2 regions of the Actinobacillus equuli genome follow, and region 1 is predicted to be linked to the other one. Evidence: riboswitches for the same ligand, from Rfam matches in the RefSeq annotation. Region 1 holds a riboswitch; the other holds the start of a gene.
What was found. A riboswitch is a leader RNA that binds a small molecule or an ion and turns the genes downstream of it on or off. The one in region 1 is predicted to bind lysine.
Positions count from the first base shown of each region.

Region 2: linked by a shared signal. The riboswitch ahead of EL121_RS01210 (Na+/H+ antiporter NhaC family protein) and the one ahead of lysC (lysine-sensitive aspartokinase 3) in region 1 are both predicted to bind lysine.

Region 1 is NZ_LR134310.1:2,343,345-2,354,014, forward strand. Features, by position in the region: gene EL121_RS11060 (TIGR00153 family protein) at 1-454, opposite strand, end outside; gene EL121_RS11065 (iron ABC transporter ATP-binding protein) at 627-1,385, opposite strand; gene EL121_RS11070 (iron chelate uptake ABC transporter family permease subunit) at 1,388-2,335, opposite strand; gene EL121_RS11075 (ABC transporter permease) at 2,328-3,281, opposite strand; gene EL121_RS11080 (siderophore ABC transporter substrate-binding protein) at 3,329-4,237, opposite strand; gene EL121_RS11085 (replicative DNA helicase) at 4,435-5,898, shown strand; gene EL121_RS11090 (YcgL domain-containing protein) at 5,888-6,175, shown strand; gene nrdR (transcriptional regulator NrdR) at 6,175-6,624, shown strand; gene lysC (lysine-sensitive aspartokinase 3) at 6,728-8,080, opposite strand; lysine riboswitch at 8,179-8,362, opposite strand; gene EL121_RS11105 (DUF496 family protein) at 8,574-8,909, opposite strand; gene ppx (exopolyphosphatase) at 9,112-10,635, shown strand.
Region 2 is NZ_LR134310.1:260,518-271,187, reverse strand. Features, by position in the region: gene metX (homoserine O-acetyltransferase MetX) at 1-407, opposite strand, end outside; gene EL121_RS01240 (SanA/YdcF family protein) at 677-1,384, shown strand; gene EL121_RS01235 (LutC/YkgG family protein) at 1,460-2,161, opposite strand; gene EL121_RS01230 (LutB/LldF family L-lactate oxidation iron-sulfur protein) at 2,300-3,709, opposite strand; gene EL121_RS01225 ((Fe-S)-binding protein) at 3,725-4,450, opposite strand; gene EL121_RS01220 (L-lactate permease) at 4,630-6,222, opposite strand; gene EL121_RS01215 (H-NS family histone-like protein) at 6,715-7,122, opposite strand; lysine riboswitch at 7,377-7,549, shown strand; gene EL121_RS01210 (Na+/H+ antiporter NhaC family protein) at 7,679-9,187, shown strand; gene EL121_RS01205 (substrate-binding domain-containing protein) at 9,403-10,377, shown strand; gene lpcA (D-sedoheptulose 7-phosphate isomerase) at 10,480-10,670, opposite strand, start outside.

The DNA of each region.
Region 1 (10,670 bases):
CGCGGAAGCCCGTTTCCAGTAACTCATCAAGTTCGGCAAGCACTTTACGAACTTGGCGAGTAGAATCAAGGCTACGAGAAAGAAACTGTTTGAAAGGTTCTTGCATCGGCTCAGGAATCACTAATTGACGACCGATGATACGGCCAGAAATATCTCTTGAGTAATTTGCTACTTTATCTAATTGAGTCACTAACTCTAACAAGTCGGTTCTTTCTACAGGTAAGAACAGACCGCGAGGAAGTTTCAAACGGATTTCACGTTTTAAAGCATCTGCACGACGCTCTAAATCAATAATTTGCTCACGGACTTCAGCAGCTTTGTCCCAATCTTTTTGGAAGGTGGCTGCAAAGAACGGTTCGAGAAGCTCACTACATTCAGTCACTTTTACAGACAGTTTTTGTAGTGGTTTAAGTGGCGATTGTGCGAATAAACCTAAAATGTTATTCATTGCCATAGGGATATCTCCATTGTGATTAAATTTACTCAATTTTGTACAAGACAAAATCTCCTTTATTTTACTTTATACAAGCTAAAAGATCACTGGAAAATAGAAAAATAAGCGGTCTAATTTGTAAGATTTTTTACCAATTAAACCGCTTGAAATATATTTGTTCAAATTTAGTCAATTAAATATGGTGAACAACAAGGCGTTTGCCATTATGCTCAAGCACTTCCGCATCTAAGTTAAACACGGTTTTTAAATTCTCAGGAGTAATAATTTCCTCTGGTGAACCGGTCATAATAATCTCACCGTTTTTCATTGCCACGATAGTATCGGCATAAGCTGCCGCCATGTTAATATCATGTACAACCATTACTGTGGTCAATTGTAATTCATCAGTGAGTTTGCGTAGTAAGCGCATTAATTCTCTTGCATGAAACATATCCAAATTATTTAATGGCTCATCAAGTAAAACATGTTGTGTTTGTTGGCAGAATGTCATTGCAATTAAAGCTCTTTGGCGTTGACCGCCGGAAAGTTCATTTAAAAAACGATCTTTTAGTTGGTCAAGTTCGAAACGTTGTAACGCTTTTTCGACAACTTGTCTATCATGCTCACTGATTTTCCCTTGGTGATGCGGATAACGACCGAACATTAATAAGTCTTGCACGGTAATGCGGCTATGAATCACGTTATCTTGCGTCAAAATCGCTAAATGTTGAGCAATTTTGCGCGAATCTGCTTCTGCAATATTGTAATTATTTAACCAAATTTGACCGCTTTGTATATTTTGCAAACGGGCAATCAAGGAAAGTAACGTAGATTTACCCGCTCCGTTTGCGCCGATAAGAGCGGTAATACCACCATTAGGAATATGTAAGTTAATATTATTTAAAATAGTCGTATTGCCAATTTTATGAGAAATATTTTTAATATCGATCATCGTTATTTCTTCTGTCGTTTCAAAATCAAATAAATAAATACTATACCGCCGAAAAACTCGATGACTACGCTAAGTACCCCTTGCATTCCTAACAGTTGTTCGAATACGGCTTGCCCCAATACTAACGTAGTTGCAGAGATAAAAAATGTCATCGGAATGCGTACGCTGTGTGCGATCACAGGGCTAAGTGCATTAACGATCGCACATACCAATAAGCCTAAAAATAGGATTGGGCCGACGAATGCGGTAGAAACCGATACTAATAATGCACAGCAGATAAGTAGTTGGCGAGAAAAGGTATGGTAATTGATCCCTAGATTGATCGCACGATCTCGGCCCAGCAGTAGCACATCAAGTTTATGACGTTGTTGCCAAATCCATAAACTACTAAGTACAGCGATGGTTATGCCAATCAATAGTAATGTCGGATTGACACTATTAAAGCTGGCAAAAGACGAACCTTGTGCAACGGCAAATTCTTCAGGATCAATCATTCGTTGTAGCAAGTTATTCAAACTTCTAAATAACACGCCAAAAACCACACCGACTAAAATCATACGAGCCAGATCAGCATTCTCTTTAGTGAGTGTTTTAAATAGTAAAAGCGAGCCACATAACATCAGTATGCTTTCGAACACAAATTTATTAGCAATATCTAATTGTGTGAATCCAATACCGCCGAAGATAAAAATTAACACGGTTTGCGTAAGCAAATAGAGCGAATCAAATCCTAGAATGCTTGGCGTTAGAATCGGATTATTTGTCAATGTTTGGAATAATAATGTTGATACTCCGATCGTATAAGCAATCGTTAATAGTAATAAAAGCTTTTTGCCTCTAAACGGCAAGATAAAATCCCAATTACCGTTGGCATTAAACGTCATAAAAAATAATGCACTTGCAGTTAAGATAAACCCTAACAGAATAAGCAAAGAAGTCGGTTTACGCATGACGTTTCCCCCTAAATAATAAGTAGAGGAATACTATAGTGCCGCAAATACCGAAAATGGTGGAAATTGGTACTTCATAAGGTGCATTGATAAGTCGACCGAGAATGTCACAAGCTAAAACGAGATTTGCCCCCAGTAATACTACAGTAGGTAAATTTTTGCGTAATCGGTCACCTGCTAAGCGAGAGACAATATTGGGTACGACTAAACCAATAAATGGAATTTGTCCGATAGTAACTACGACCACAGCGGTAATAAGCGCAACGGTAACCAAGGCAAGCCATGTCATTCGGCGATAATTGATGCCGAGATTAGTGCTGATATTTTGTCCGAGACCAGTGATACTTAATTGATCCGCCATAATATAAATGACGACAGCAAGTACGGCAGTAAGCCATAGTAACTCATAACGACCGGCTAAAACCCCTGAAAAATCACCGGAAAACCAAACGGATAACAGCTGTAATGAGTCTGTTTCATAAGCAATAAAGGTAGTAATCGCTTCAATAATATTGCCAAATACAATTCCTACGAGCGGAACCATTAGTTTTTGGTGGGGTGGAAGATTGCGTAGTAGGAGCATAAAAATTCCCATACCAATCAATGCACAACAAGTGGCAAAAGACATTTTTGCAACAAGCGGTGCAGCAGGGAAAATAAGACTGATAGCTAATACGCCAAATGCAGCACTTTGGCTGGCACCAATCATACTCGGCTCAATGAAACGGTTTTTTAATACAATTTGTAATACCATGCCGGCAACACTCAAGGTTGCGCCGACTAAAATAATAGCAAGAGTACGAGGAAGACGACTGATAAAAAACAGTTGCGTTTGTTCCGGATCAGATAATAAAGCCGACCAATGAAAGTCGGCGACACCCACAGACATACTCAGTAAACTGAGAACTAAAAGCGAAAAAAAACTAAATTTAGTAAATGAAAACATAGGGTTAGTAAAATTATCGCCCTCACATTCGTGAGGGCGTAGTAAATTTATTTAGAAAATGCTTTTTTAATATTGATTAAATCGGTACGCATTTGCTCAATACCACCGGCAGCTAAGTAAGCCGCACTGCTTAAATAAACAATTTGCCCGTTTTTCCAGGCTTTGGTTTGGTGCACAAGTTCATTATCTAAAATTTCTTGTGCTGTTTTACCTTCTTCTCCGACAGCTGCTGTACGATCAAGTACAAATAGCCAATCCGGATTTATTTTTTGCAAGAATTCATGAGAAATCGGTTCACCGTGACTTGTACCTTTTTTATGAACATCTGCTTTTGCAAGCGGAATACCAAGTGCCGAATGCACCCAGCCTAAACGGCCTTTTTCGCCGAATGCTGACATTTTTCCGCCATTTACAATGATAATTAGACCGTTACCTTTACCTTTCACTGCGGCTTGAGTTTCTTTTAATAGCGTTTCAATTTCAGTTTTATATTCGTTAGCTTTATCTTGCTTAGCAAATAATTTACCTAAGCTGTCTAAATTTGCTAAACCGGCTTCAATTGTATTCAATTTAGGATTTGGCGTTAAATCGATGGCATTTGCAATCGTTTTCACATCATCCAACTTTTTCGCAGAACGTGTTGCAACAATGATTAAATCCGGTTTTAAACCGTTTAATGTTTCTAAATTTGGCTCAAAAACCGTACCGATATTAGTCGCTTGAGCGACTGCTGGCTTTAAGTATGGTAATGTTTTGGCAACATCAGGGGAACCAGCAACTTCAACTCCTAAATGTTGTAAAACATCAATGGTTGCTGCATCGAAAACAGCGATTTTATGAGGTGTTTGTGTGAATGTTACTTCTCCGCGAGCGGTCGGAATCGTCACATCTTTTGCAAACGCTGATGTGGTTAGTGTTGCCGCAAGAGTTAAAGTAAAAAATGCTTTTTTTAACATAGATCCTTCCTGTCTAAAAATAGATGGCTGTAAGTGAAAATTATTCTCAATGATTTTAACCGGATTTTCAGTGATGTAAAGAGACTTTAATTAATAATATGCTTGAGTTTGATTAGAAATTGCAAATTTCAATTTAGATGAATTTCCGTTAAACTAAACATTTATATCATTCATTCGTCACGTAGAGTTTTAATAAAATGGCTGAGTACACTACATCAAATAAAGAAAACGCAAGAGATAAACAAGTCGAGCAAATTGCCATTTCACCTCATTCTATTGAAGCGGAGCAAGCGGTATTGGGTGGTATTATGCTAAGTAATGATCATTGGGATAATGTTGCTGAGCGTATACAACCGACAGATTTTTATAATTACGCACACCGAACTATTTTTGAGCAAATGGTAGAGTTGGTACGTAATAATCAGCCGATTGATATTATTACGTTGGATCAGGCTTTAAAAGATAAGGGCGTATTACAAGATGTAGGTGGCTTCGCTTATTTAGCCGAACTTTCTAAGAATACGCCAAGTGCAGCCAATATTCTTGCTTATGCGGATATTGTGCGAGATCGATCAGATTTGCGTGGTGTGATTACGGCGGGCAATCAAATTGCAGAAATGGCGTACCATACGAAAGGCAGAAATGCGAAAGAAGTTTTAGATGAAGCGGAACGTATCGTATTCGAAATTGCTGAAAAGCGTAATACCAGCAATGAAGGGCCGCAGAAGATCGACGATATCTTAATTAATACGCTTGCTCGTATCGAAATGCTTTCAAAAAATCGTCATAACGGCGGGGTAACGGGCGTTTCAACCGGTTTTATTGATTTAAACAAAAAGACCGCAGGTTTACAGCCCTCGGATTTAATTATCGTTGCGGCGCGTCCGTCAATGGGTAAAACTACGTTTGCAATGAACTTATGTGAAAATGCCTCATTGGTAGATGTGGAAGATCCGAATGATTTAGATGAATACGGTAACCCTCGTAAAAAACCGGCAAAACCAGTCTTAATTTTCAGCCTTGAGATGCCAGCAGACCAAATTATGATGCGTATGTTAGCTTCGCTTTCTCGCGTGGATCAAACCAAGATCCGAACCGGGCAGATTCATGATGATGAAGATTGGGCGAAAATATCCAGCACGATGGCTATTTTACAAGAGCGTAAAAATATCTATATTGATGACAGTTCCGGTTTAACACCAACCGAATTACGTTCGCGTGCAAGACGAGTGTATCGTGAGAATGGCGGGTTAAGTATGATCATGGTGGATTATTTGCAGTTAATGCGTGCGCCGGCATTTTCTGATAACCGAACTCTCGAGATTGCTGAGATTTCTCGTTCTCTCAAAGCTTTAGCGAAAGAATTACAAGTGCCGGTTGTAGCACTTTCTCAGTTAAACCGAAGCTTGGAACAGCGTGCCGATAAACGTCCGGTAAACTCGGATTTACGTGAATCCGGCTCTATCGAGCAAGATGCGGACTTAATTATGTTTATTTATCGTGATGAAGTGTATAACGATAATTCCGATTTAAAAGGGATTGCCGAAATTATTATCGGTAAGCAACGTAACGGCCCGATTGGACGAGTTCGTTTAACTTTCCAAGGTCAATATTCAAGATTTGATAACTATACAGGCGGAGCCTATGACGATGAGTACTAATCTTTGTGCAATTTATAAAAGCCCGAAAAGAGAAGGAATGTTTCTTTATGTAGCAAAGCGCGATCAATTTGATAGCGTACCGGAGGAATTACGCCAAATGTTTGGTAAGCCGCAATTTGTGATGCTATTTAATTTAAATGGTGAAAAGCAACTCAAGCGGTCAAAAAACGAAGAAGTTTTGCAAGCGATTCAAACACAAGGCTTTTTTTTACAAATGCCACCGCCACCGGAAAATTTATTAAAAACATTTCTTGAACAAAATAGAGGAGAAGCGTAATGCGTTGTCCGTTTTGTGCTGCAGAGGATACAAAAGTTGTTGATTCACGTTTAGCGGCGGACGGTTACCAAATTCGCCGCCGTCGTGAATGTATTAGCTGTAAAGAGCGTTTTACGACTTTTGAATCGGCTGAATTGGTTGTGCCTTATATTGTGAAAAATAACGGTAACCGAGTGCCGTTTGATGCGAATAAGTTACGAGTCAGTTTAAGCCGTGCGTTAGAAAAGCGTCCGGTAAGTGCCGATGATCTTGAAAAAGCAATTAGCAAAATTATTATTCAGCTACAATCGACCGGCGAACGAGAAGTCCCGAGTAAATTGGTGGGAAATTTAGCGATGGATGCCTTAAAACAGTTGGATAAAGTCGCTTATATTCGCTTTGCTTCGGTTTACCTTAGCTTTGATGATATTGAAGAGTTTACCCAAGAAATTGAAAAACTCAGAGAGTAATAAAAAATGCCACAATATTTGTTGTGGCATTTTTTATAACATGGATTACAAGCGGTCGAATTTGTAAAAAATTTTGCAAATTTAACCGCTTGTTTAGTTGGGATTATTCGAATAAACCTGCGTGTAGTGAACGAACCACTTCATCCGCTTCTTCATTTTTCACTAGAGTACATACGTTATTTGTGCTTGCACCATAGCTAATTAAACGGATATTGAAGTTTTCAAGTGTATGGAATAACTTTTTCGCCACCCCTGCTTGGGTATGTAAGTTGTTACCGATAATCGCAACAAGCGCGAGATCGTTTTCCACTTGTACGTGGCAATAAGCGTTTAGTTCATCTAGTAGTTCTTTGGATAACATATCTGCGCCTGATGATGCCGAACCGGTTTTATCTAAAGTTAATGCAACGCTTACTTCAGATGTTGTAATCACATCTACTGAAATTTTGTGTTTTGCAAGAATTGCAAACACGTTAGCTAAAAAGCCTTGAGCGTGGAGCATTGAAAGGCTAGAAAGCGTTAATAACGTTTGGTTACGACGTAACGCAATTGCACGGAAAGTCGGGCGAGGTTGTGGATCACGCGTTACCCAAGTACCGCCTTGTTCTGGTGCTTTGCTTGAACCGACATATACCGGAATGTTGCTACGCACAGCCGGTAATAAAGTTGCAGGGTGTAATACTTTAGCTCCGAAAGTTGCCATTTCCGCCGCTTCATTAAAGGCCATCGTATCAATGCGCTGTGCATTTGGTACAACACGTGGATCGGTTGTGTAAATACCCGGTACGTCCGTCCAAATTAATACATCATTCGCATTTAATACTTCCGCTAATAGTGCTGCAGAGTAGTCTGAACCGCCACGACCTAATGTAGTTGTTTTACCTTCATCATCTCGACCGATAAAGCCTTGGGTGATCACTACGTTACCTGCAGCGATTAACGGCTTAATTACTTCGTCAGATTGTTGTTGAGTCTTCTCATCATTTGGTGCAGCCTTGCCATAATTACTGTTTGTTGCTACAACGTCACGTACATCTACCCATACTGCAGGGAAATTACGTTCTTTTAAAAGTTGAGTGAAAATTTTGGTCGACATCATTTCACCGTGACAGATTAATTCATCGGTTAAAGCGTTAGATGTCGCAAGGCTTGCTGATTCGGCTAATGCGCTGATATGTTGTAATAATTCATCAATTTCAGCAGAAATTTCGCTTTGATTTTGTAATTTTTCAATAATGTTATATTGAATTGTACGCACTGCATTTAAAATTTCGTCACGGCGTTCTTTTTCGCAACCGTTTGCCAATTCTACTAAATAATTAGTTACGCCAGCTGATGCAGAAAGTACCACAACACGTGTATTAGCGTCCGCTGTTACGATGTTTGCACAAGAAGTCATTGCTTCAAAATTAGCTACGCTAGTGCCACCAAATTTAGCAACCGAAAGATGAGACATAATAAGAATTTCCTATAAATCAAAAATAATAGATGACGTTGTGTAGTGGATATTCGAAAGGAAATTTGAGTAGATTAGGCGGTTTGATTTAGGAACCAATTAATCAGAGCACTCCATTTAAACTTGTGTTAAATGACAGCTGATAGGATTCAACCTGACTCAGCCGATGTTCATTCCAGTCTAGTGAATTCACACCTCGGCAAGCACTCCCATCATTTAATCCTCAAACGGCCCTAGTTGCCTTAGATTAAACTGCCTGAGTGTTGCGCCTCTCCCGCAATGAATAAATTCATTACTTCTTTTCAATTTTGAAAAGCCTGTATAGAAATACCTTTTTATTAAAGTGGTGTCAAACGATATTTATTCTGAATGAAAAGAATGCTTAAGGAATGGGCTAATTTACGGATTATTTCAGATAAAAATAAAAGAGGTCAGATCTTTAAACTTAATTTGCAAAAAATTAAGTGGATCCAACCGCTTTCAGGGAGATTAATTATTTCTCGTCTTTTACCGGAGTGGCACTTTTATGTGCAGCCATTTTTTGACGAATTTCACGGCGTTGTTTTGATAGTTCCGCATTGCGGATCATGTAATCATCAACACGGTTTTCGTAGTCGTCACGCATATTCGCGATAATTGCTCGGATCTCTTCAACGGTCATTGAATCATTGATGTATTGATTTAAGTTATCTAATAACAATACACGTTTTTGGTTATCACGGATTTTACGATCATTATCCGCAGTTTCACGATGTAATTTATTTTTTAAACGATAAAGATGAACATAATCCAACATATCTTGGAATGCTTGTTTTTTTACATCAGCCATTTGAGAACCCTCTTGGTTAGTGAAAATAAATTAGTATAAATCCTAGACCTTTTAAACAAATTCGTCAAAATGTTTCTCAAGGGTTTGTTTATTTGCATAAATAAACATCAAAATTTTTAAAATAATGAAGAATTTGTCGATAGATTTGTATTAAAAGTGATAAAATCTTGATATTTATTCGCTCGGTTTATAAGGATATTTTATGTCATCTTCAATGCAATCGTCAGTTAAACAGTCTGTGCCTAGAGAATTTGCCGCTATTGATTTGGGTTCGAACAGCTTTCATATGATTGTTGCGCGCATTGTAAATGGCTCAATCCAAATACTTTCGCGTTTGAAACGTCGAGTGCGTTTGGCGGACGGTTTAGATGAACACCGAATCTTGAGCCAAGAGGCTATTACGAGAGGTGTGGAATGTTTAGCGTTATTTGCAGACCGTTTACAAGGTTTTTCGGCGGAAAATGTGAAAGTGGTCGGAACTTATACCTTGCGCCGAGCGATCAATAACGATGAATTTTTAAAACAAGCGGCGCAAGTGTTTCCGTACCCGATTCAAATTATTTCCGGACAAGAAGAAGCTCGTTTGATCTATTCCGGTGTGAGTCATACTCAGCCGGAAAAAGGCCGAAAATTAGTGGTTGACATCGGTGGTGGCTCAACGGAAATGACGATCGGTGATGATTTCACTCCATTAAGAGCGGAAAGCCGTCATATGGGCTGTGTGAGCTTTGCAAATCGATTTTTCCCTCGTGGTGAACTGACGATTGAGCGATTTGATAATGCTTACCAAACGGCGATGGAAAAAATTGAGGATCTTGCTTGGGAATACCGCCAATTAGGTTGGCAAAATGTATTGGGATCTTCGGGGACGATTAAAACCGTGCAGAAAGTGTTGATTGCCAACGGGTATCGAGACGGGTTAATTACGGAAGAACGCTTACAGAATTTAATTGATATTTGCTTGCAATTTAATTCCTTAAACGAGATCCAGTTAAAAGGTTTAATTGAAGAACGAGCGGATGTACTGATCCCGGGCTTAGCGATTTTATTAGCGCTATTTCATACCTTTAGAATTGAATCGATGCGTTATTCAAACGGGGCGATTCGTGAAGGTGTTATGTACGGCTTAGAAAAGAGCTTCCAAGTCGGGGATATTCGCCAAAGAACGGCAGAAGCACTGGCAGAGCAATTTAACATTGATCAACAACAAGCCAATAGAGTGGAACACACGGCACTGATGCTATTTGAACAAGTTAAAAGTTGGCGCAATCGCCGCCAAGTTGCCGAGCTATGTAGTATGTTGAAATGGGCGAGTTTACTGCATGAAATCGGTATCGTTATTAATCATAATAGTGTACATCGTCATTCCGCTTATATTATTGCACATAGCGATTTACCGGGTTTTGATTCCGAGCAACAGCATTTATTGGCGATGTTGATGCGTTTTCATTTAAAGAGCTTCAAACGGAGTGAAATTCGCAGTACTAACCGCTATCAACACCGAGATATTATGACATTATTACGTTTATTTCGTCTGGCGGTGTTGCTTAATCGCCCTCGCCAAGCGACGGTAGAGCCGAAATCGGTGAAATTAACGATTAACAATAATGAGTGGTTATTGCAGTTTGAACCCGGCTTTTTGACTCAAAACCCGCTGATTTTAGCTGAGCTGGAAGAAGAACAAAAATGTTTGATACAGCTTGATTTAGCATTAAAAACGGAATAAAAATATGATGAAGGCATAGACAGAATAGGGTCTAT
Region 2 (10,670 bases), 370 kb from region 1:
TGCAAATGGGGAATACCTAACGCATCTAACAAAGCTTTTTGTACTTGAACGATATCTTGTACCGTAATTACCGGGAATAGGCTACCGTAAGGTTTATTGGTTTGTGGGTTGATAGAAGAAGGCCCTGTCGTCCCTTTACAGCCGCCTAATACGTTTGAACAGATAAAGAAATAACGATCCGTATCAAAGGCTAAACCGGCACCGATAAAATCTTGCCACCAGCCTTGTTCCGGTACATTTTTATAAGGCTCCGCATCACCGGTTAAAGCGTGACAAAGCAATACGGCATTGCTTTTGTCTGTATTCAGCTTTCCATAAGTTTGATAAGCGACCTCGATAGGCGATAATTCACCGCCAAGTGCGAGAGTTAAGGGCGAATCTTGAAAGAGAGTAATGCTATGAGCCATTGATATTCCTAAGGTTTGCAAATTACGGTAGAAATCCGACCGCTTGTCATTATTGTATTTAGACGTCTAAACGTCTCTAATATGTGTAAGGTAGCGATAGGCAATGGATTTGTCAAGAAATTTTAGCCGTCTAAACGTCTAGAGTTCTGAGCGAGGTTATACTTGCAATTTTAACTCGCTAGGTTATGCTAGTGACTTGAACATTTGTTTGAAATATCGGTCTGCTTTCAAACAAGTATGAATTAGTCTCATTATTGAATGTATAAAAAATGGAATTAACGGAACAACATAAAACAAAAGAAACTGTAAAGTTGCCTTTTTATAGAAGGTGTGGGCGCATTTGCGCAAAGAGTGTTGTTTATGTGGCTTGGTTAAGTGTGGTTTTAACATTATTTATCTTAGTAATTGATGGGGCGACAGGATTTTATGTAAAAGATCGTATTTATACCGATATTGATAAATTACCTGAATACAATGATGCGGTGGTGTTAGGTACATCGAAATACTATTCTAAAGGCTCTCCTAATTTATATTATAAATATCGCTTAGACGCGGCGATGTCGTTACTAAAACATGGCAAAGTAAAGAATTTGTTGGTAAGCGGCGATAATAAAACACCTTATTATAATGAACCGAAAGTGATGCAAAATGATTTGCGCCGAATGGGCGTTCAGAAAGAAAATATTAAGCAGGACTTTGCCGGTTATCGAACGTTAGATTCTATTGTAAGAGCGCGAGAGGTTTATAAGCTAGAGCCATTTGTTATCGTGACTCAACAATTCCATTGTGAAAGGGCGTTATTCATTGCGAAATATCACCATATTGATGCGGTGTGTTTTGCGGCAAAATATCCAGAAGGACATATAAAAGTACGCATTAGAGAGTTTTTTGCTCGCTTGGGAATGCTGTGGGACTTTCTAGTGGGGACTAAGCCTGAAACACTTGAACGAGTCGCCTCACGAGAGATTAAGTCCTAGCTATTTGTACAAATTGATAAGAAAAATAAGCGGTCTAATTTTGCAAAAAAATTGCAGAAATAGACCGCTTGTTATTTATGCTAAGTCATCAATGACCACATAGATTTTTGATACCGGACCGTGTACGCCGACCACTTTAATTAACTCAATATCAGCGGTTGCACTTGGACCCGAAATAATATTTACACAAGAAGGCATACGTTCACCGGCTTGCGCTTTTTGGTGTAGAAGCTGTGCAAGTTGTGCTACACGTGGTAACACGGCACTTTTACGTACCACCACGATAGAAGTTGTAGGTAAAAGGCTGGTTGAACGGCCATTATCTTTGCTGGCAAATAACACGATGCCACCGGATTCCGCTAAACCGTATTCACCGTGTACGATACCGATATTCGCTTTTTCTGCATGAGAAATATTGGCTTCACGGTTAGTGAAATCCCATACATAGCTATCAAATTTCGCTTTCACTGCTTCAGTAACACCTAACGCTTCTAAGCGTGTATCATTATTTAATACGATACTTCCGCCTCCGTATTTTTCACAAACGTCTAATACTGCTTGTGCTACGTCCGCTTCTTTCGTTTCAACCACATCCACTAATAACACTTTAGCGAAATTCATGAATTCATCACAAAGTGCTTGCTGAGAAAGATGGGTTAAACGTGTGGTTGGGTGATCGTTAACCGGTGCGTCCATTTGATCCGGCACGAGTTTACGTTCTCTGCCCATACGTTGCGCCAATTTATTTAAAAAGTTTTCACGATTTTGTAAGTCCATTGCTTTGTCCTGTGTTGACCACGTTAGCTATTACCGGTAGAACAAGCGGTTGAATTTCCCATATTTTTTACAAATTTTTGGCTAAAAATGACCGCTTGTATACCTAGTTGCTCTCTCTATTAAGTGGTTTAAGTTAAATTATTTACGATTTGCAAACCATTCACGGAAGCTTTCGCCTTCAGCACTTGGTAAATCACGTGCTTTGGTCCATTCCGCTAAGGCGCCAACATTAATCGGTGCTTTACCGTTTCGAATAAATTTAGCAGCAACTTTAGCACCTACTTTCACACCCATGTTCCAAATACCCGGATTGGAGTTGGCAAAAGTGAAACCTTTAATTGAAAGGCGCTCAGTAAGTGGTGTTAAGCCTGCATCGGCAATTTTTTCACGGTGTTTGAGAATTAATTGTGCTAAAGGAATTTTCACCGGACAAACACTATTACACGCAGTACATAATGAACAAGCGTATGGTAACTCTTTGAATTCGTCATATCCGCCTAATAATGGTGAAATTACTGCACCGATTGGGCCCGGATAGATAGAACCGTAGCCGTGACCACCGATTTGACGGTAAGCCGGACAAGTATTTAAACACGCACCACAACGGATACAGCGTAAAACTTCTTGGAATTCGCTTTCTAAGATTTTTGAACGACCGTTATCTACGATAACAAGGTGGAAATCTTCCGGTCCATCCGTTTCGCCTTCAAGACGAGGACCGGTTAGCCACGTGTTATATGCGGTCAGTTTTGCACCTACTGCACTACGGCAAAGCATCGTCATCAGCACGTCTACTTCTTTGAATGTCGGTGCTAAACGCTCCATCCCCATTACTGCAATATGCGTTTTTGGTAAGGTTGTCGCTAAACGTAAGTTACCTTCATTGGTGACTAAACACACAGAGCCGGTTTCCGGTACGGCAAAGTTACAACCTGATATACCGATATCTGCTTCTAAGAAGTCTTTACGTAACGTTTTACGTACGAAAGCATTCATTTCTTCTGGTTGCTCGGTACCTTCGTAACCTAATACTTCATGTAATTCTTTACGGATACGGTGACGATCTTTGTGGATCGCCGGTACCACGATATGCGAAGGTTTGTCACCTACGATTTGTAATAAATATTCACCTAAGTCGGTTTCAACCACTTTCATGCCTTCCGCTTCTAACACGTGGTTTAAGCCGATTTCTTCGGTTACCATTGATTTTGATTTAACGATAGTCTTCGCTTTTTTCTCAAGCGCAACTTTACGGATATACTCACTTGCTTCTTCCGCTGTTTCTGCGAAGAATACTTTACCGCCGTTTTGCGTTACTTTCTCACTTAATTGATATAAATAAGCATCTAGGTTCGCAAGTACGTGATTACGGAATTGTTTTGATAGATCACGCCATTCTTCCCAATGACCTAACTCATCCACCATTTTTTGGCGGTTTGCACCGATCGTTTCTTGTGCTTTCACGACCGCTTTACGCATTACTTCATTATGTACTTGTTGTTCAACACGTTGTTTAAACGGGAGTGTACTTGTTTGTAAATGTGACATTGGCAATTCCCCTTTTTATTCTTGCATTAAGACTTCTGCAATATGCATAACTTTTACGTTTTTACCTTCACGGCTTAAACGACCGGCAATATTCATTAAACAGCTAACGTCTGCGCCAACTAAATATTCAGGTTCTACTTCGGTAATATTTACAACTTTTTCAGTAACCATTTCGCCTGAGATTTCAGCCATTTTTACTGAGAATGTGCCACCGAAACCGCAGCAAGTTTGTTGGTTATGGATAGGTAAAAGTTCTAAACCTTTAACATTTTGTAGAAGCGTGAGAGGTTCATTCACAACACCGAGTTTGCGAGTTAAGCTGCAAGAAGGGTGGTAAACCGCTTTACCGGTAAGGCGAGCGCCAACGTTTTCTACTTTTAAAACGTTCACGATAAAATCAGTCAAGTCGTAAAAACGTGCGGCGACTTTTTCCGCGCGTTTCGCCCATTCAGCTTCGCCGAAGCGATTGAAGTATTCAGGATAATTCTTAATGGCATAAACACAAGAACCGGCTGGTGCAACGATAGGGTAGTCATTGACTTCAAAGGTTTCTACCAGTGTTTTCATACCGCTAATCGCTTCTTTTGCATAACCGCTGTTAATTGCCGGTTGTCCGCAGCAGCCTTGTTTTTCTAAGAAAATGACATTACAGCCAAGTTTTTCAAGTAATAATACACTGTTTTTTGCCACACCTGCTTTGACGATATCTGCAATACAGGTGACATAGAAATTTACGTTCATAAAGAACTCCCACTTAAATAAAAATAAGAAATAATCGTATTTAGAAAGCTATAAATGACAAAAGGAAGTCGTTGGACTTCCTTTTGATTAATAATTTGTAAAAAAGAGGTTAAATTTAACCGCTTAAACAAGGCGTAGTGTAGCACGCCTTGCTATCTTTTTGCTCTACTACTTTAATGTTAAACGTTAAAGAAGAGAGGAATAACTGTTAATGCAACAACGGCAGCGATAACACCGTAGATAAACATTGGTACTACAGTTTTCTTAATAATCGCACCTTCTTGGTTTTGGATATTCAATACAGAGTTTACCGCAACGATATTGTTAATACATACCATGTTACCCATTGCACCGCCTACGGATTGTAATGCAAGTACTAATGAGGTGGATAAACCGGTAATTTCTGCGGTTGATAACTGTACGCTACCGAAGGTTAAGTTAGAAACCGTGTTAGAACCGGAGAAGAACGCACCTACCGCACCTAAGTATGAAGCGAAGATTGTCCAATATTCACCGGTTGCCGCAGCAAAGCTCTTACCGATGATTTTTACCATTGAGCCGTCGTTACCGACTAACATTAAGTTCACCATGATTAACGCACCGACTAATGCGATAAACGGGTTTTTCGTTTGTTTGAAGCTACCTGAAAATACTTCTTTCACTTTAGCACCGCTTAAAGCAAATAACGGAATACAAATTAATACGGTAATGACGAACGGAATTAATGCAGGTACATAAAGTAATTTATAATTTGCACTTACGGTCGTACCAAAGATATTTTTTAAGCTAAAGATTAAACCTTCACTGATTTCAAATTGACCTAATGAACCTAATTGAGTGCTGATCCAAGTTGTAGTGTCGTTCATCATTGCTTTAAACGGTAACTGTTGGATACGAGTTACGATTAAGAAACCAATTAATAAGCCGGTTGGAAGTAGAGCTTTTGCCACTTCTTTTAGTGGTACAGAACCTTCTAAAGTATTTTCAACTTTTGCTAAGCCTACGCCTTTATTGGCAAGGAAAATTGAAATAAACATACCGATTGCACCACCGACTAATGATGGGAACTCATAGTTTACTTGTGCAAGGAAGAAATAAGGAATTACACAAGCAAATACGCTTAAGTAAATGAATACGATATTTTGACGAATTTCTTTCCAGCTTACGATAAAGCTTAGTGCAATTACTGGAATCACTAATGCTGCAAAGGCATGGATAAGCGCTGTCATTGAACCGATTTCAAGAATTTGTGCTTCGGCTAAATTTAATGAACCGAAACCGAACCAAGTTGGCGTACCTACCGCCCCGAATGATACCGGGACAGAGTTCATTACTAATGCCAGAATAGCTACTTTAATCGGATTAAAGCCTAAACCTACGAGAATTGGGGCTGCAATTGCTGCCGGCGTACCGAAACCACTCGCACCTTCGATCATAAATGCAAATGCCCAACCGATAATCATAAGCTGTGCAACCGGATTAGGGTTAATCGTACCTAGCCATTTACGTAATGTGTTAGTCACACCTGATGCTTCAGAGAAACGGTTAAATAGAATCGCACCAAAAATAACGGTAATTGGGGTTAATACCGACATTATCGCTGAAGCGATATTTGCACTGATAACAGTAATATCCGTGGCAAAGAATAAAAGGTGAATAATTAAAACCACTACGGCAACCCAAGGAAGAGCGACATAGGATGGTAATGCGTTACGTTTTACCATTAAGTAAATGAGTAAAACAATTGGAAATATACTAAGGAAGAGAGCCATAAAAACCTCGCAAAGCGATAATGATGTTATAAGTTAAAAAAATGTTAACTTTTGGGGTATGAGCATTGTATGTGAGTTTTTGTAAAAGAATAGTGTGTTTGTTTCAAATTATGAGCATGATCACACTTTTATTGTTTAATTGCTTAAAAATAAAACAACAAAAAAATGCAGATTTTAACATAAATTTAAAATTAACCCTAAATGGTTAGCACTAGTAAGTGGTAGAAGGTATGTATAGGAAGACAGGGTATTTATAATGCTTAAATTTAGTAAATATTATTGGATAAGCTATAAATAATATAAGAGAGGAATTTAATAAGTGAAATATATATTTAATTTATTAAATAAAATAATATTTAACTTAATAAATGAAATAATAATATCTTTTGAATATTTCGAGTTATATTTCAAAACGAAAGTTTTATTTAAATAAATACTTAGTTTGAGGTAAAAAATAGGGGGCTAAATCGCCCCCTTATAATGAGATGTTGATTAAATAGCAAAATCTTCTAATGATTTGCCTGCATTTAATGCTTTTTGGATTGGACTCGGTGTACGACCTTGACCCGTCCAAGTTTTTTCATTACCGTTTTCATCAATAAATTTATATTTCGCAGGGCGAGGTGGACGTGGTTCACGTTTTTTACGCTCAGACACACTACCGAGTAAAACAGCCAATTCTTCAGCAGAAATACCGTCTTTTTCAAGTAATTCTTTATACTTGTTAAGACCTTCCATAAATTTAGCTTGTTCGAGTTCTTGCGCGCGTACTGCTTGACGTTTTTCTTCAACAACAATAGAAACTTTTTCTAATAAAGATTCTAATTGTTCTAATGAAGTTTCTCTTGCGATTACACGTAAGCTGCGAATATTTGATAACGTTTTTAAGATATCAGACATTTTCATCTCCAAATAAAGACCATATTTAAAATATAATAATTTAGTTATTGTATGAATTCTAGAAAGAAGAAATACTCCAGAATTGCACATATATTAGCGGAATATATTTTTAAGGTAAACAAATAATTTATTGAATATAATCTAATTGCTTGAGATAAGACCTCTATTTGAATGATTTAACTATTAATCCTGCTTAAATAGTTGAATTTAGCTATTGGCAAGCATTCGATATTAAGGTAATCTTACAGAGTCCTACAAATTGTAGAGGTGCAAATCCGATAAGTATTTTTTCTGAGTGGAAAACGATGAGGAAGAAGGAAAGGCGTATTTGCCGAAATCAGTTAAGCGTCATCTTAATTGGTTGGGGTCGTTACCGAAAGGGACGACACTGTCGTAACATCAATTGTTACGGAGTGCTACTGTTAGGGTTGGTTCATATTTTTCTTATTCATATTGCCCACCTTTTATATTATGCAATTCGCATAACTCGTTTCAGTAGATCCTCTTCTTTGTTTGACTTGCAATTTCATTACAAAGTTATATTTTTAGAGGTTTTATGAATTTAGTTGATTATTCAAGTTCTATATGGTCAATTGCACCTGCAGCACTTGCGCTAATTTTAGCTATCGCTACTCGTAAAGTTTTATTTTCTTTAGGGGTGGGGATTTTAGTCGGCGCATTTATGCTCGCACCGGAATTTATTGATGGTTTCTTTTATTTAAAGAATATTGCAGTCGGTTTAGTTTATTCGGATGGTGAATGGTCATTAGGTAAATTACAAATTATTATTTTCTTACTTTTATTAGGTATATTTACTTCATTACTCACTTATTCGGGCAGTAATCAAGCTTTCGCAAATTGGGCGAGAAAACATATTAAAGATAGACGTGGCGCAAAATTACTGACGGCTTGTTTAGTATTCGTTACTTTTATTGATGATTATTTCCATAGTTTAGCGGTTGGTGCAATCGCTCGTCCTGTAACGGATAAATTTAAAGTGTCTCGCGCGAAACTTGCTTATATTTTAGATTCTACCGCCGCGCCAATGTGTGTATTAATGCCGGTATCAAGCTGGGGGGCATCTATTATTGCGACTATTGGAGGCTTATTAGTTACTTACAATATCACTGAATATACGGCAATGAGTGCGTTTATCTCAATGAGCGCTATGAACTTTTATGCGATTTTTGCATTATTATTAGTCTTTTTTGTTTCCTATAGTTCATTTGATATAGGCTCAATGGCACGTTTTGAGCGTTCAGCTCAAGCTTCGGAACATCATGCGCAAGATGAAACGACTGAAACTAACGGTAGAGTCTATGCATTAATTATTCCGATTTTGGTATTGCTGGTGACAACCGTTTCATCAATGATTTATACCGGTGCACAAGCATTAGAAACGTTTAGTTTATTGGGTGCATTTGAAAACACGAATGTAAATCTTTCGTTAGTGATCGGTGGCTTTGCAGGTGTTCTAGCGGTAATGTTATGTACATTAGGTTTGATTAATGCTGCAGATTATCCAAAAGCGATTTGGAGCGGTTGTAAATCAATGTTCGGTGCGATTGCAATTTTAATGCTTGCATGGTTGATTAGTAGCGTTGTAAAAGACATGCACACCGGTGATTACCTTTCTACATTAGTAGCGGGTAATATTGATCCGGCATTTTTACCGGCGATTTTATTTGTATTAGCCACTGTAATGGCATTCGCGACAGGAACCAGCTGGGGAACATTCGGTATTATGTTACCGATTGCGGCAGGTATGGCAATCAATGTGGATACCGGCTTATTAATTCCATGTATGTCAGCGGTGATGGCTGGTGCGGTTTGTGGTGATCACTGTTCGCCAATTTCGGATACGACAATCTTATCTTCAACCGGTGCGCAATGTAATCATATTGACCATGTTACCTCGCAGTTACCTTATGCATTATTAGTTGCGGTGGCAGCTATTGTTGGTTACTTAGTGGTTGGTTTCACTGAATCGGCATTATTTGGTTTTACGGCAACAGGTGCAATGATGTTCGTATTAATTTTATTGTCGAGAAAGTCAGTAAAATAATTTAAATAATCAAAATCAAGCGGTGTAATTTACAAAATTTTTTGCAAATTACACCGCTTTTTTGTTGCTATTTTCTGGCGTTTTTGTACAACGCAAACGATTAAATTGCATGTTTTGTGAACTAGCTCACATTATTTCTATACTAATCGGTGTAGTATCAAATCAAGTTTTAAGCAGCATAAAATGCTGTAAATTTAAAATACGGGGAGCATATTATGAAAAATGTAATGGTTTATTCTTTAATTGCAAGTTTAGGCATCAGTGTGGCAAATACAGGTATGGCTCAAGATAAAATCGGTGTAACGCTTTATCGCTATGACGATAATTTTATTCATTTGATGCGCGGCGAGTTAGAAAAAAATGCGAATAAACATCAGCTTTCCATATTAATGAACGATGCGCAAAATTCACAATTTGTGCAAAACAACCAAGTTGAAACATTGCTTGAACAGAAAGTTAAAGTATTAGCGGTAAATTTAGTGGATCAGAATGCTTGGCGTACGGTTATTGGGAAGGCAATAGATCGTAACGTACCGATTATTTTATTCAATAAAGATCCGGGACGTCAGGCGTTAGATAGCTATGATAATGTTTATTATATCGGTTCAGATCCGAGTGAAATAGCAAAATTACAAGCGGAAATGATAGCCAAACAATGGAAAGCCAACCCTCAATATGATTTGAATAAAGACGGTAAAATCCAATATGCGGTGTTAAAAGGGGAAAATGGACATCCCGATGCAGAATTACGAACCAGAGTGGTATCGCAACAATTAGAGCAACTCATTCCCGGTTCGCAAATGCTAGCGTTAGAGTCGGCACAATGGCAAACCGGTATGGCAAAAGAAAAAGTGAGTGCATGGTTTGCGACACCGCATAAAGAAAAAATTGAGGTAATTGTTGCGAATAATGATGCAATGGCTATCGGTGCATTGGAAGCCGCCGCAACACAGGGAAAACTTGTACCTATCTATGGTGTTGACGGAATCCCTGCCGCATTAAATTTAATTAAAATGGGAGCGTTAGCCGGTACAATTCAAAATGACTGGGTGAGTCAGAGCAAAGCGATTCTTGCTTTTAGTGAGAATTTAGCGAAAGGGAAAAAAGCAGATGAAGGAACAGCATGGCAGCTAAAAGATCGTGTGTTAAGAGTACCTTATAAAATGATTGAGAAAGCTGATCTTAATTAAGGGCAGACATGAGGGTTTAGTTGTTTGCAAAAAGATAGCGAAATTTAACCGCTTGTCACAAGATAAAAGGCGTTCATTTGAACGCCTTTTTAAGTATTGAAATTAAGCTTCTTTTGCCATTTCGAATTCAATTAACATCATTAAAATATGAATAACTTTAATATGGATTTCTTGAGTGCGGTCCGCATAACGGAAGTGTGGTACACGAATTTCTACATCCGCTAAACCAGCCATTTGACCACCGTCTTTGCCCGTCATCGCAATCACTTTCATACCTTTTTCTTTCGCGACTT